3 regions of the Neobacillus sp. SAB-20_R2A genome follow, and region 3 is predicted to be linked to each of the others. Evidence: riboswitches for the same ligand, from Rfam matches in the RefSeq annotation. Region 3 holds a riboswitch; each other region holds the start of a gene.

Region 1 (5,406 bases), 1.5 Mb from region 3:
CGGCCGTTCAATCGAGCGGAGTGTATTAGCGCGTGCGGTCAAATGGCATTTAGAAGACCGGGTTATTGTCCATGAGAATAAGACGATTGTCTTTTAATGCGAAGTTCATATATTTTTAAAAGCCATCCCGTGATAATGGGGGGCTTTTTTGCGTTAGTCTGGAAGAATGAAGCTTTTAATTCAGTTCATAATAAAAACGAAAAGGAGTGAATTTCATGGATAAGAAATATAACACAAACGATGATGCAACGGTGGAATTAAAGAAGGCACTCAATAAAACCAAACCGCCGCAAAACCGGATGAGCGAAGCTGAAAGAAGAATGAAATATGGCGAAAAAGGAAATGAAGTTTAAACTTACTTAAATCCAATAAAAAATGAGGTGAAAAAAATGGCAGATAAAAATCCAATTGAGTACTCAGGAAAGGTATTAGATCAGAGAAATACTTTAACCGGTCCCGATGATTCAGAAAAAGCAGACTATCCTAAACCACCGAAACATGTTTCGATTCAGCAGAAGAATAATAACAATTAATATGAAGATAAAGGGTGTCTGTATGTTGTGACACCTTTTTCTTTTTACATAAGCATTTAATTTTTGTTCCTAAACTGTCATTGTTACTATAGTAGTGTATCTGTTTAAAGAAAGGACTTATAAATAATGACAAATATCCATATACCAGTTTCCGTATTAAACCTTGCCCCAATTCGAGAAGGACAGGATTCAAAACAAGCGATTGAAGCAATGGTTGATTTAGCACAGGCAGTTGAAAAAATGGGATATAAACGCTATTGGATTGCGGAACACCATAATACCCCGACACTAGTCAGTTCTGCGACGGCCATTTTAATAAAACATACCTTAGAACATACAAATGAAATTAGCGTGGGCTCGGGCGGGATTATGCTCCCGAACCACTCCCCATTGGTAGTTGCTGAACAATTCGGAACGATGGCAACCATTTATCCGGGGCGGGTTGAACTTGGTCTCGGCCGCGCTCCTGGAACAGACATGATGACAGCAAATGCACTAAGACGTTCGAAAAATGATTCTGTTTTTACGTTTCCTGAAGATGTTAAAGCGTTGCAAACGTATTTTGGACCTGAAGACCAGCAAGGTTATGTCCGTGCATATCCTGGGGCAGGAACGAATATCCCTATTTATATTCTTGGTTCCTCGACAGATTCTGCTTACTTGGCGGCAAGTCTGGGACTTCCATATGTTTTTGCCTCCCACTTTGCGCCAAGATACATGGAGGATGCGATTTCGATTTATCGCAGCCGGTTCCAGCCGTCTGAGTATTTGGATCAGCCATACATGATGGTTTGTTTAAACGTGGTTGCTGCCGAAACAGACGAGGAAGCAAGTTTCTTATCAACTACGATGCGGCAATTTTCCCTAAATGTTGTTCGCGGTTCCCGTATGCCATTGCAGCCGCCGGTTGAAAATATGGAACAAATTTGGACTCCAATGGAGAAGGAAATGGTGATGTCCATGTCCAGAATGACGATGTTGGGAAGTAAAGAGACCGTCCGGGAGCAGTTGTCAGCATTTCAGGAAAAATATAATGTGGATGAACTTATGGCTGTTACCTATATTTATGATGTTGAAAAACAAAAACGGTCGTATGAGATATTGAAGGAAATTGTGGAAGGGAAATAGAAAAAAAGTGCAAATATCTTGCGGGATATTTGCGCTTTTTTATTATCTTATTTGTACGAATTTTATGGAAAAAGATGTAAAATTAGTGGGGCAATTAAAAAATTCGCTGAAAGGGGAATGGATTAATGGGAGAAGGAAAATCATCATTATTGGTTATAGACGTTCAGTTAGGTCCGCTTTGGGGGACTTATAAAAAGGATGAAACGTTTTCTGTGATACAAAAGATGATTGTTAAAGCGGAAAGGGAAAATGTCCCGGTCTTTTATATTCAGTTTGAAGGTCCGAAGGGGGATTTACTAGCAAGGGGAACACAGTTTTGGCAGTTTGCTCCTGGGATTACTCCACGCGAGCAGGATATTGTGATCTATAAACGGGCGGCAGATTCTTTTTATCAAACGGAATTACAAGAAGAGTTGCAAAAGCGCGGTGTGACCCACCTTGTTGTGGTCGGAGTTAGAACGGAATTCTGCATTGATACGACTTGCCGTGCGGCCTTATCACAAGGTTTTGATGTTACATTAGTTGAGGATGGTCATACCACCGTTGACGGCGTTTATACTGCCGAGCAAATAATAAATCTCCATAATAGTACACTAAGAGGGGTGAAAACTCCTGAACATCAGATTGCTATTGTAAAGGCGGATAAGGTTATCTTTTAAATTAAGACTTTTTGCAACGTATGTCTCGCTAAAAATTGCTGATTTTTCTGATTGTTGGGATTGTGGAGATGGGCTTAGGAGTTTTGATCATGGCAGTGGATTCTAATCATCAAATGTTCCACCGCCATCATAATCACCATGCACATTAAAGGGAAGAATAGAGGAATTTTACATTGAAAAATGTAAGATTCCTTTTTGTCATTTTTTGCAGGGTTTTAGGAATTTTTGTTGAAAGGTTAATAAGGATGGTTCGTAAATAAATCGTAAAGGGGTATTTGCAAAATGGAAAGCTTTCACTTTAAAGTAAATGGCAGCTGGCAGGGAGACCGGAATGGAAAGGGACATATTCAAGGAGGCGTGCTTGATATTACTGTCTCCGCACCGGCGGATATGGAGGGTCCAGGAATCGGGTCAAATCCGGAGGAGCTGCTTATTTCTTCTTCCAATAATTGTTATATGATTACACTAGGGGCGATGCTGGGGAATCGTAAAATTGAGTTAGAAAAACTCGAGGTTGGTTCTGAGGGTGTAGTTGACAGGGAGGATGGCAAATTGAAGTTTAAACAAATTATCCATCGTCCAGTTTTTTATATTAATAGTGACTCGGGGGTCTCTCCAGAAAAATTGCTAGAGATTGCAGTCCGGGCTGAAAAAGCTTGCTTTATTTCTCAGACATTACGGCCAAGTATCGATATTTCAGTAGAGCCAAATGTTGTCGTTGATGGAAAATAATACTTGACCAAAAAATGAGCTTGTACTAATATTTATATTAGTTTTTCTATATATTGTTTTGTTTATAAAACTAAAAACTATATATTGTGTTATCCTTAAAGAGAGACGCCGAATACGGCTTAATAGGGAATCCGGTGTGATGCCGGAACTGCCCCCGCAACTGTAAATGCTGACGAAATGAGCAAACCACTGTATAAGAATGCTTATGAAAATAGGTGCTTATACGGGAAGGGCTTAGAGTAGAGTGATGCATAAGTCAGGAGACCTGTCTTTCTTAAGATGTTTCAACTTCTTCGGGGATTGAGAAGAGGAAACGACGGCGACAGAAAAGAAGGCATGGTTTCCTCTTTCTTTTTTTGTTGTTTGCTCGTTTCATCCGCTCGGATCCACCCGAAGCGGATTTTTTATTTATAGGGGGAAAACCATGACCACACAGGAAAAATCAGATTTATACGAAGTTTTAGAATCGATTAAGGAAGTTTCGATGAAATACAAGCTGGATACAACGGGGCTGGAAAAACAAATTATGGAGCTAGATATGTCAAAAGAGGAGGCAAATCAGCAGGGATTATTATATGCAGTCAACAAAATTGCAATGGACCAGCCGGATTGGACTTTTGTTGCGGCCCGCTTATATCTGTATGAACTCTATATTAATGCAGCAGAGAATAGAGGCTATGATTCTTCACTAAAATATGGGGATCTACACAGCTTAATTATACATTTAAGTAGTATAGGGATTTATTCTAGTGACCTATTAAATCTATATACGAAAGAGGAAGTAGAGGAATTAGCGAAAGAGATTAATCCTGAGCGGGATGAATTATTTAATTACATAGGGTTATTCCTATTGGCAGACCGTTATCTTGCCCGGGACCATAATCGGAACATTTTCGAACTACCGCAGGAACGTTTCATGATCATTGCTATGACAATCATGAAATACGAGAAAAGGGGCGTGAGGATAAAACTGGTAAAAGAAGCTTACTGGGCATTGAGTAATTTATATATGACTGTCGCCACCCCCACCTTGGCGAATGCCGGAAAAAGCTTTGGCCAGCTGTCCTCCTGCTTCATTGATACGGTGGACGATTCCCTTGATGGCATCTATTTAAATAACTGGGACATTGCCCGGTTAAGCAAAGATGGCGGCGGGATTGGGATTTACTTTGGGAAGGTGAGGGCATTAGGCTCAGACATTAAAAAGTTCAAGGGTAATTCCTCCGGTGTCGTACCATGGGTTAAATTGGTCAACGATACGGCCGTCAGTGTTGATCAATTAGGCCAGCGCCAGGGGGCAATTGCTGTTTACTTGGATTTGTTTCACAAGGATCTAATGAACGGGTTCCTGGATTTGAAAACGAACAATGGGGACGAACGCCGGAAAGCACATGATATTTTTACAGGTGTCTGCGTGCCGGATCTTTTTATGGAAAAACTGCAGGAGACCGATGGGAATGGCAGAAGCATCGGCGAGTGGCATACCTTTTGTCCTCATCAAGTGAAACAGGTGATGGGCTGGAAAGATGCGAATGGAAATCCCCTAGGGCTAGAGGATTTTTACGATGAAATTGACCGGAAATATTTTAGGGATAAATATGAAGAGGCTGTTAACCATCCGTTACTGCCGCGAAAAACGTATAGGGCTATGGATATTATGGCGCGAATCATGATGGTGCAATTGGAAACGGGGACGCCGTATATGTTTTACCGGGACGAGGTCAACCGGCAAAATCCCAATAAACATCTATTAGGGAAGGGCCGTACCTCGATTTTCTGCAGCAACCTTTGTACGGAAATCACGCAAAATATGTCAGCCACAAAAATTGTTAACGAATACCAGGATCAGGAAGGAAATATAGTAATTGTTCGAAAACCTGGTGATTTCGTGGTATGTAATCTATCGTCTATTAATCTTGCAAAAGCAGTCCCGGCTAAGGTAATGGAGCGTTTGGTCCGTATCCAGGTCAGAATGCTGGATAATGTCATTGATTTAAATACCATTTCGGTAGGACAGGCGCAGCTGACGAATCAAAAATTCCGGGCTATCGGTCTCGGTACGTTTGGATGGCATCATCTTTTAGCGTTGAAGGGGATACACTGGGAATCGGAGCGGGCTGTTGAATTTGCGGACGAGCTTTATGAGGAGATTGCCTACTATACCATCCGTTCCTCAATGGAATTGGCCCGTGAAAAAGGAGCTTACAGTCAGTTCCATGGTTCGGAGTGGCAGACCGGGGAATATTTTGAGCGGAAAAATTACCGCTCTGAACGGTGGCTGGAGATAAAAAAGGAGGTAGCTCAGCACGGGCTCCGGAATGGCTGGTTGATGGCCATCGCTCCGAATTCATCAA
Region 2 (5,406 bases), 850 kb from region 3:
CATCAGGGTGGATCAATATGGCAACTATTGTCTGACACTTGAAACTGTGGAGAACGAACAAAAAACGTTAGTTACCGAAGGTCAAGGAGGCAAATAATATGGCAATGGAAAAAGTCCAACCACAAAAAGAGTTTGATGCATTTACCGCCCAGGTGATTCAATCACGGTTGAAAAGTGTTGTGGAAGAGATGGCTACCACACTATTGCGGACTTCCGGCTCTCCAGTCTTAACGGAGGCGCAGGATTTTTCCACAGCTGTCTTTGATGTGAATGGTGAACATATTGCTTTTTCCGGTTACGTAGTAGCCCATATTGGTTCTTCGTTAATTGGCGTACAAGCCGTCTTAAGGGAATATGAGCTCGAGGATATTCATCCGGGGGACGCCTTTATTTGTAATGATGTTTACTCCGCAGGGGCCATTCATCAAGGGGATGTTGGGATTATCTCACCGATTTTTTATCAGGATGAATTGGTCGGATGGTCATTTTCTAACGCTCACGTTCTCGATGTTGGCGGAATGTCGCCAGGTGGCTGGGCGCCCGCAGCTTATGATGTATATAGTGAAGCGATTAGCTTCCCTGCTGTTCGGATTATGGAAAGAGGAAGAATGAATCGGGATATCCAAAGGATCCTGATGAACAATGTTCGCCTTCCAATCCCTGTCATTAATGATGTGAAAAGTTTAATCGCCGCTAATATTACCGCCGAACGAAGGGTTAATGCGCTGATCGATAAATACGGTTTAGAGGATTACAAGCGGTATTGTGAAATTAACAAGGATTTAGCCGAACAAACGATTCGCAAACGCATCCGGGATATTCCAAATGGAGTTTATCACACAAAAGAATGGGTGGAGTACGATGGCCATGGAGCGGATAATCTCTATCCGGTGGAATGTAAATTAACAGTGGAAGAAGATCACCTCCATGTTGATTTAAGTGGATCCTCCCCACAGGCAGATGGGTTTATCAATGCGGGACCAGGTGCTATTTATGGAGGTTTGTATGGCGTCATTGCGATGACCATTGGCTGTGATATTCCGGTCAATGCAGGAATGCTGCGACCGCTCACAATTGAACTCGGACCGCCTGGAACGATTGTAAACCCTGTGATCCCGGCTCCTGTTTCGTGCGGGCACATGGAAACAACAGGAAAAGCGGGTAAAGCTTTTTACGAGGGAATTTTTAAAGCGTTGCAGCTCAGCGAAAATCCTTGGCTGAGGAACCGGGTTGCTGCGATTGGTCACAACAATTGGCCGGGGAATTCTTGGGTCGGGTTGGATCAATATGGCCAGTATACAGCGTTTCCTGCATTTGATTGCGGTTCTGGCGGTGTGGGTGCCCAGGCTACCTGCGATGGACTGGATATTGGCGCATTTGAAATGCAGCAGAATAATGGAATTCCTGATGTGGAAACAAATGAAGGGCTGTACCCGATGTTTTATTTTTACCGAAAAATTAACGTGAATTCCGGAGGTCCCGGATATCATCGCGGCGGTCAGGGAATGGATTATGCCTGGATGCCGTACAACAATCAAGGATTACTCGGTACCATTGAAAACGCCTGTGCCGAAATGCCTGCACATGGCACTCTGGGCGGATACCCGGGTGGAACGAGTTCTTTTAATAAGATTGATGAATTTGATATCAACCAGTTCATTGCCGAACATGGACGTCTGCCAATTCCTAATGAGCTTACCAATTATACGACCCTTCCCAACCATATTGCCGGAATGCCTCTTGGTCCAAAGGCAGTGTTTAAGCAAGTGACAGGCGGCGGGGCCGGAATCGGAGATCCGTTATTGCGTCCAATTGAAAAGGTGGAAAAAGATTTACAGGATGGATATATTACCCCTGATCTGGCTGAAAAAGCGTATGGAGTAATCTGGAATGCATCTGAACGAAGAGTTGACTTAGAGGCAAGCCATGAAAAACGCCGCTCCATTCGTCGTGACCGGATCGGCCGGAATCCTGAAGTTGAGGTCTCTGAACAGGAGAAATTAAAGGTTCCGTTAAAATTTGTCAATAAAGCAGGCAAAAAATTAGTTTCTTGTAACTTCTGCGATCATGAACTGTCCGAAAGCAATATGAACTGGAAGGAAGGAGCCGTACAGCGAAAAGCTGATTTAGTGGAAACGATGTCTGAACTGGGGATTTATGTCCAGCCCCGGGAATCTGGGAAGGCTGAACTACACGAAGCAATTTGTCCTTCCTGCGGCACCTTACTGCAATCAGACGTGTTAACGGAAGATGTTAAAGAATTTAACGATTATGTCCTCACAAACTAATCATTAGATAGTCACGACAAACTGAGTTCAGCTTACTGGACTCAGTTTGTCGTTATTTCCTAAATCAATAATTATATTATGTTAATTTAATGAGGAATATCTTTTCCTAAATCGATGATATAAGGAAGTAAATATGCCCCCTTTCTTAATTAGTAAGCATGGTCTTTTCTTTTATCCCTAAACCAAATATTTGCTAATCATGAAGTATTTGCTATAATACTAGTTGAGTAATTTGCTTGACCAATTGAATCTGACATAGCTAGTAGGTGCCTTATCATTGGATAAGGTTAAAAGGGAAGCCGGTGTGAATCCGGCGCGGTCCCGCCACTGTTATTCGGGGATAACCTCGCAATACCACTGTTCCAGTTAAGGAATGGGAAGGAGAGGAAGTCATGTTACCCGTAAGCCAGGAAACCTGCCTATTAAGCTTGCCAACGAAATCCTTCGCGGAAAAGGATCGGCATAATCAGTATAAATATGTTTATTTTTTCTGATTTTCGCGCGCCCTGTTTCCGAATGGAAGCAGGGCTTTTTCGTTGTTATGGGAAAGACTTCAAGATATCAAGCTCATCTCGAACTATAAACGAAGGGAAGAGAATGGAGCAATGAAAAAGTTTTTGGCATTAATTTTGACTGTAGTAATGATGGTGACGATCAGCGCATGTGGGACAGCAAATGAATCTTCAGGTGCAGATAAAAACCGAAAATCCGAAACAGCAACGAAGGAGGTAACAGACAAAGCAACCGTTTACCCGCTTACAGTAAAGGATGCAACGGGTACTGAATTAACTTTTGATAAGGCCCCGGAACGTATTGTTTCCACCTCTCCATCAGAAACGGAAATTCTTTTCGCTCTAGGCCTAGGCGATAAAATTTACGGTGTATCTGATTATGATGATTACCCTAAAGAAGCAGCGGCAAAGCCAAAAGTAGGCGGGGTGACAAAGCCAAATGAGGAAGCCATTATGGCGGCTAATCCGGATTTAGTGATTGGCGGCATTTCAATGAAGGATGATATTGCAGAGAAATTTCGTGGTCTAGACCTTAAGGTATATAAAACTGAGCCGAAAAAGATTGAGGATATTTTAAATAATATTATCCAAATTGGCATCATTACAGATACTCAGGAAAAAGCAGAAAAACTCGTGGCTCAAATGAAGGAAGATATTCGCACAGTAACACAAGCTGCTGCAACCATTAAGGAAGAAGATAAGAAAAAAGTCTATATTGAATTTTCTCCAGGCTGGACGGTTGGCAAGGGTGAATTTATGGATGAACTGATTACGATGGCGGGCGGTGTTAATATTGCCTCAGATATGAAAGGCTGGAACGCCATCAATGAAGAGAAGATCATCCAGGATAACCCGGATGTCATTCTGTATTCCGCAAATGTTGTTGATGATAAGTCTGGCAAACCGCTAGAGGAATTAATTAAATCTAGAAGCGGCTGGGATAAGATTACAGCTATTAAAGAAGGTCGACTGACGGGGATCGAAGGAAATATTATGTCGAGACCTGGACCAAGAATAACAGATGCACTGAAGCAAATTGCCGAAGCCATTTATCCGGAATCGTTTAAGAAATGAAAAGAAGATTAGCAATATGGGGGGGAGCGGGTTTCGTTCTCCTTCTTTTCTCAGGGGTAATTAGTTTATCGCTTGGTTCTGCTAATCTGCCGCTTTCGCAAGTTTGGGGAATTCTCTTACACCAGCTGCCTTTTTTAGATAGTTTCATAGATTCCAACTGGCCTGAATCAGCTGAGCAAATCATTTTAAAAGTTCGTTTGCCACGGGTTTTTCTTGCCATTCTTGTTGGAGCGTGCTTATCACTTGCTGGTGCTGGCTTTCAAGGAGTGTTACGCAACCCGTTAGCAGACCCGTATACATTAGGGGTAGCATCTGGGTCAGCGGTAGGTGCTGCTTTCATCATTTTATTCGGGTTTCATACTAGTTTATTTGGTATTTGGACGATACCATTGGTTGCATTTGTGACAGGGCTGATTAGTTTGCTTGTTGTACTCCGTTTAGCAAATGTACATGGAAAGTTTAAACTAGAAACAATCATTTTATCTGGGGTTGTCGTTTCTGCTTTTCTGGGGTCACTTGTTTCCTTTATGGTGTCACTGTCCGATCAGGTGGTGAATGAAATCGTTTTTTGGCTGATGGGAAGTTTAGCCCTAAGAGGTTGGTCATTTACGTTTGTGCTCTTGCCATATTTAGCATTTGGAATCGTGGTGTTGCTGTCGTATGGACGTTCACTAAATTTATTTGCATTAGGAGAGCGGCAGGCAGCACATTTGGGTGTCAACATTAAACGGACACGGCTCGTTGTGTTGGTCGTTTCCACCTTAATCACTTCTGCTGCAGTGTCAATCGTAGGAACGATTGGTTTTGTCGGACTTGTCGTCCCACACCTAGTGAGGCTTATCGTTGGGCCGGATTACCGATTATTACTGCCATTGTCAGTGATATTTGGTGCCATATATGTCCTTTGGGCAGATACGATTGCCCGTACATTACTTAGCCCAACGGAGATTCCGCTCGGGGTTGTGACCGCATTTCTTGGCGCTCCATTCTTTGCGTACTTGCTTCGTAGAAACAAGCAAATGACAGGGGGAAGTTGATGGATGTTAATTGAAGTGGAAAGCTTAAGCAAACGGTTTGATAACCAGTCTGTGCTTGATGAAATTAGTTTTTCTGTCAAACGTGGAGAATGCTTGGGGATCATTGGACCAAACGGAAGCGGCAAGTCTACATTGCTAAAGCTATTGTCGGGAGTCGATAGCGCGACGACCGGAAAAATTGAATTAAATGGGAAACTGATTGAACAATATACCCGTAAGGAACTAGCTAAATGGTTGGCAGTATTGCAGCAGGAATCTCTACCTCCAATTGGATTTACGGTAAGAGAGGTTATCGAAATGGGGAGGTTTCCTTTTCAAAATTGGCTCGGAGATGAAAAAACAGAGATTGAACCACTAATCGATTCCATTATAGAGAAAATGGGTTTATCTGAGTTAAGTGATCGCCTGCTTGAAAGCCTAAGTGGAGGGGAGCGGCAGCGTGTAGCTCTTGGAAAGACGATGGCACAGCAGCCGAAGCTTCTAATGCTTGATGAA
Region 3 (5,406 bases):
GGGAAACAAATCCTGCAGCAAACATACAAGACCAAGCAGAAGAAATTGGTAAAGAATTAAATGAAAATGCCAAAAAGATTGGGAACACGATAAAAGAACAAGCACCTGAATGGAAAAAGGGTTTGGAGGAAGTACTCTATAATGTTGGCGAAAAGGTCGATTCGTTGATTCAAAAACTGCAGAGTATGCAAAAATAGCACGCCGCTCGGCGTGCTATTTATCATCTGTTAACTCGATTGGGTTTTGATGAAATGTTTTTTCCTTATGCCTTTGTAAAAGCTTTAGCAGGACTGGACCAAGGGTTAAATAAAACAAAAAGTTGCCGGCCGCATGATATAAATCAAACGGGATCCCTCTTAGGTAGTAAACCCAAAAAGCAGCCGGACCGCCAATGATGAAAACATTTAAGGATACCATAAATCCAAAAAACAGCCCGGTAAAACCGGCGTATACCGATAAAAGCAGATGGGGAATTTTCTCATAAAACCTTCCAATTACGCCCGATACAACGGCAACTGCTCCCCATGCTATCAGCTGCATCACAACAAAAGGACCAAAGCCTAACACCAGGTTTGAACCCAAAACCGTCAGAACAGCAATAATCAGACCAAACCTTACTCCATAAATCAAGGCAGAGCAAATTATTATAACCGTTGATGGCTGGACGTTTGGAATCATCCCCATATAAATCCTGCCAACAATACTCAAGGTTGCTAGGCACGCCATCAAGGTCATGTTTCTTAACGATAAAAGGTTCCGTACCCTGGGCCTAAATATGGAAAGAACGCTCTCCATCACTTGTCCTCCCTATAATCGACAACATAATTCCACTCTAATGTGTCGCCCGGATTAACATCCTTTATGCCGGATGAGCGGTCTCCTTTGACTCCATTTATTCTGTAGCTCCATCCGCTGTATGGCCCTTTGTCAAACTCACGCCAGCCGCCAATACCTTTTGTATATAACGTGGCACCTGAACCAGTAGTTTCCAGCTTTATGCCAGCCTCCTGACAGACTTGTTTTAAAACATCAGCTGCTTTCGTTTGATTGTTTATTTCAACTGACCGCGGTGCAATTAAATAGCCATCAGGCGTCTTTACTGAAACAGTTACTGTGTCTTGCTTTTTTTCTTCGACCGGTGCAGATGCTGGTGCCGTACTGCCCGCTGGCTGCTGCGTTACCGTTGAAGTTTGTTTTACAGGCTGAGTAGTAATTACTTTTACGGTTGAATTCTTTCCAGCTGTATCAGATGACGTTGCTTCCGCATTGGAAACAATCCCTTCCACATTCTTTACAGTTTCCGCAGCAGTTTGCTGATCCTGCTGAACTTGTTTAACCTGAGGGGTGGTGGTTGTCGTTGTAATCGTTTTGCCCGGAGTATAGCCATATAAAGCATAGCCAATCCCGCCGATAACCAAAAGCCATGATGCAATATCACCGATGATTTTCTGCCAGCCTTTCATGGTTACACCCCCAAGAACTTTCTTCTAAGAATTAAAGCCAGTGCCCCAATAAATGCGGTAGTGCCTCCTACCTTAAGGTTATTGGAATTGATGGTACCACTTTCTTTTTCAACTTTTACCTCAACTTTGGGTTCACCAGCTGCTGTTTGAACCGCGGCAGGCTGCTGGACGACTATCACTTGCGGCTGTGAAGATGTGTTTCCTGCAGCTCCAGCTGTGCCAGCATTATTGTTTGTAATGATTTCTCTAATTACCTCTTTCGTGGACTCTGAGACAGGCAATTTTGAAACGTCTGTTGTCGGCGTAACAGTCACATAATTATTGTTGTTTACTACTGTTGGTGTTGGAGCAGGTGTAGATGGCTGGGCTGGTGTTGATTCCACCGGCAGCGGTGCAGAGAAGTGAAAAAGTCTATCACCATTCTTAAATAGGTCATATGCTACTAGCGCTTGAAATGCCTGTTCAGTTGCCATTGAGTTTTCGGCTGTTTCACTTTTCAGCCATTTAAAACCATCTTCCCATGGCTGTGTCTTATATGATAGCAATGCTTTAACTGGATTAGTAGACCCCTTAACAAAATCACCAGCGGTCGGATCAACTCCTACTGAGGATAAACCGATAATTGCTTGAGAGGTAGAGTTAGCGTTATCACCACTGAAAGAATCGCCAAATTCCGCATTAGCACCTTCTGAAGTCTTTAAGAAATTAACAGCATTATCAATATCAGCCTTTACAACAGGATCATCTTTGTGGGCAGATAAAGCGGTAAGCGCCATACCTGTAGAATCAACGCTAGCCGTACCATCCCAGCCTGCCCATCCGCCTGTTGGCAGGTCAGAGGCTGTAATCCTATCAATCAGCTTCTGCTTGGTCCATAGTGCATCAGCTGGAATATCGTAATCACCGGAATCTAATGCGATTAAAGCATAGATATAAGCTGTTGTAGATATTAATGTTGTATCACTATAAGCTTTCTTAATTAGGTTCTGACCTTTATAATTTTGTGGGTTTTCCCCTAGTGCACGAAGTGCTAATATAATCTTATGCAATTCAGTACCCTTCACATCCCCTGTTAAACGAACATCTAACTTATCAAGATAAGCTGTCTTATTAGATGCTGTCAGCTTACCTGCTCTACCGAGAGTTATTATATGCCAATCTGAGTCTAATACTGACGATTGAACATGCAGTGCTGTCTTGTGGATCTGGTCTGAAACATTCTCTTCGGCGTACACATTGATTGGCAGCGAAAGTGCCAGTGCACCAATCAACATGATTGCCTTAATCTTGGTTAGTTTCATTTTCTTCTCTCCCTTTCTATCTTTACCCCAAAATTGGCATAAAAAAATCCTCCTATCAGTTAGGAGGAGGTGTTATGTATGCTAAGTAACAAACGAGTGACGTTTCCTGCTTAACACTCTCCTATCCACGTAGGCATTTGTGTTTAAAAACAGGCAGGTTTCCTGGCTCATGGTCATTGCTTCCTATGTCTTCCCATCTATTAAGACAGTGACATCGTATAGGTTGCTCCCATTTACAGTGGCGGGACCGCGTTGGCTTTTAACCAACTTCCCTATTAAGCTAAGAGTCTTGTTTTAAGACTTTAGCACCTGTTTTTTAAAGATTATTTTTTTATGCTGTTATTATTATAGTAAAAGTCTGGTTCATTTGTATATGTTTTTGTTTTTACTTTCTTCTTTTTAAATCAATTTATTGAATTAAACAAGCAAGGAGCAACCCTAAAAAGGTGCCCCCATAGCCTTCTATTATTCAAAATTTCTTGTTAGGTTGGCCATTTCGATGGCGCCAGAAGCAGCATCCCAGCCTTTGTTGCCTGCTTTTGTACCAGCCCGCTCGATTGCCTGCTCGATTGAATCTGTGGTTAATACCCCAAAAATAACCGGAATGCCAGTGTCAAGCGTGATGCGGGATACTCCTTTTGCCACTTCATTACACACGAAATCAAAATGTGGTGTAGAACCGCGGATAACAGTACCAAGTGTGATAACTGCATCATATTTTTTGCTGTCCGCCATTTTTTTAGCGATTAATGGAATCTCAAATGCGCCTGGAACCCACGCGACATCCACATCAGCATCATTCACTCCATGGCGCTTTAAAGCATCCTGTGCCCCAGACAATAATTTGCTTGTAATAAATTCATTAAAACGTCCTACTACGATTCCGACTTTCAGTCCTGTACCAACTAAATTTCCTTCAAAAATATGTCCCATTTCTATTCCTCCGTATTTTTAATAATGAAGCAGATGGCCTAATTTATCATGTTTGGTTTTTAAATAGCTTTCATTTTCTGGTCTCATTTCCATTTGCAGCGGTACCCGCTCGACGACTTCCAGGTCGTAGCCCTTTAGGCCCTTAATTTTACGCGGATTATTCGTTAATAACATCATTTTTCTGATGCCAAGATCTCTTAAAATTTGTGCACCAATTCCATAATCCCTTAAATCAGGCTTAAATCCGAGTTTTTCATTTGCCTCTACCGTATCATAGCCTTGTTCCTGAAGCTGATAGGCCTTCATTTTGTTAAGGAGGCCAATGCCTCTGCCTTCCTGGCGCATATACAACAGCACACCATTGCCTGCTTGTTCAATCTGCATTAGGGCGGCGTGGAGCTGCGGACCACAGTCACAGCGGTAAGACCCAAAAACATCACCCGTTAAGCACTCCGAATGAACCCTGACCAGAATTGGCTTCTCCGGGTCAATTTCACCTTTAATGAGAGCAACATGCTCTTTGTCGTCTACCATATTTGAATACCCGATTGCTTTAAAATCGCCATATTCAGTCGGTAACTTGATTTCCACTTCCCGCTTCACCAATTTATCCTTTTGATTTCGGTATTCAATCAGATCTTTGATCGTAATCATTTTCAGGCCCAGCTTATCGGCGATTTTTCTTAGCTGCGGCACCCGGGCCATCGTCCCGTCTTCATTCATGATTTCACAAATGACGCCAGCAGGTTTGGCTCCAGATAGGTTTGCAAGATCTACTGCTGCTTCTGTGTGACCTGTTCTTCTAAGGACGCCGCCTTTTTTAGCGATAAGCGGAAAAACATGGCCAGGACGTTTAAAATCGGCAGCTTTTGACTGAGGATCAATCAAATTCATGATTGTCGCAGACCGTTCAAAGGCCGAAATACCTGTTGTAGAATTTTTATGATCAATGCTGACTGTAAAAGCAGTCCCATGCGGGTCGGTATTGTTCGCTACCATCGGCATTAAATCCAGTTTTTTTGCTAATTCTTCCTCAATCGGAACACAGACAAGGCCTCTCCCATGCGTTACCATCAAATTGATAACCTCAGGAGTTGTTTTTTCGGCAAGCGCTATGAAATCTCCTTCATTTTCCCTGTCCTCATCGTCGCAAACAATGATTACCTTCCCTTGTTTCAATTCTTCGATTGCTTCTTCAATCCTGTCAAACATACCGTATCACTCCTTTGTTCAGTTTTTTCATGCAATTTTATAAAAATCCATTCGCTTCTAAAAATTGGGCCGTAATACCTGATTGGCCTTTAGGCTTCTGATTGTTTGAAAAATTATTCATAAAATGAGCGACATACTTGCCAATCATATCGCATTCCAAATTTACAATCTCACCCGGTCCTTTGTTACCGACCACAGTTTCCGACATCGTATGGGGAATTAACGATAAGGTAAACGAGTTTTCGGTTACTCCAAATACCGTTAAGCTTGTCCCATCCACTGTTATGGAGCCTTTATAAATGATGTATTTCAATATTTCCGGCTCGGTCTCAATTTCATAATAGACAGCATTTTCAAGCGCATTTTTACTTTTAATAACCCCGGTGCCATCGATATGCCCCGAAACAATATGACCGCCAAACCTTCCACCGGCCGCCATTGCTCTCTCAAGATTTACTTTTGAGCCGCGCTTTAACGAATTTAAACTAGAGGCTTTA

The links. Region 3 has a riboswitch for cobalamin ahead of V5M37_RS11610 (hypothetical protein). Riboswitches for the same ligand answer to the same signal wherever they lie in the genome.
Region 1: another riboswitch for cobalamin. It lies ahead of V5M37_RS18595 (ribonucleoside-diphosphate reductase subunit alpha); the one in region 3 lies ahead of V5M37_RS11610 (hypothetical protein).
Region 2: another riboswitch for cobalamin. It lies ahead of V5M37_RS15705 (helical backbone metal receptor); the one in region 3 lies ahead of V5M37_RS11610 (hypothetical protein).

What each region holds. Positions count from the first base shown of each region.
Region 1 covers NZ_CP145895.1:3,841,472-3,846,877, reverse strand. The annotation lists gene purU (formyltetrahydrofolate deformylase) at 1-97, shown strand, start outside; gene V5M37_RS18620 (hypothetical protein) at 216-353, shown strand; gene V5M37_RS18615 (hypothetical protein) at 390-533, shown strand; gene V5M37_RS18610 (LLM class flavin-dependent oxidoreductase) at 660-1,661, shown strand; gene V5M37_RS18605 (cysteine hydrolase family protein) at 1,787-2,320, shown strand; gene V5M37_RS18600 (OsmC family protein) at 2,603-3,052, shown strand; cobalamin riboswitch at 3,139-3,339, shown strand; gene V5M37_RS18595 (ribonucleoside-diphosphate reductase subunit alpha) at 3,477-5,406, shown strand, end outside.
Region 2 covers NZ_CP145895.1:3,215,889-3,221,294, reverse strand. The annotation lists gene V5M37_RS15715 (hydantoinase/oxoprolinase family protein) at 1-97, shown strand, start outside; gene V5M37_RS15710 (hydantoinase B/oxoprolinase family protein) at 99-2,288, shown strand; cobalamin riboswitch at 2,536-2,725, shown strand; gene V5M37_RS15705 (helical backbone metal receptor) at 2,894-3,874, shown strand; gene V5M37_RS15700 (FecCD family ABC transporter permease) at 3,871-4,911, shown strand; gene V5M37_RS15695 (heme ABC transporter ATP-binding protein) at 4,915-5,406, shown strand, end outside.
Region 3 covers NZ_CP145895.1:2,364,202-2,369,607, reverse strand. The annotation lists gene V5M37_RS11625 (transglycosylase domain-containing protein) at 1-197, shown strand, start outside; gene V5M37_RS11620 (ECF transporter S component) at 214-795, opposite strand; gene V5M37_RS11615 (DUF4430 domain-containing protein) at 795-1,463, opposite strand; gene V5M37_RS11610 (hypothetical protein) at 1,466-2,764, opposite strand; cobalamin riboswitch at 2,900-3,092, opposite strand; gene ribE (6,7-dimethyl-8-ribityllumazine synthase) at 3,230-3,697, opposite strand; gene V5M37_RS11600 (bifunctional 3,4-dihydroxy-2-butanone-4-phosphate synthase/GTP cyclohydrolase II) at 3,716-4,909, opposite strand; gene ribE (riboflavin synthase) at 4,947-5,406, opposite strand, start outside.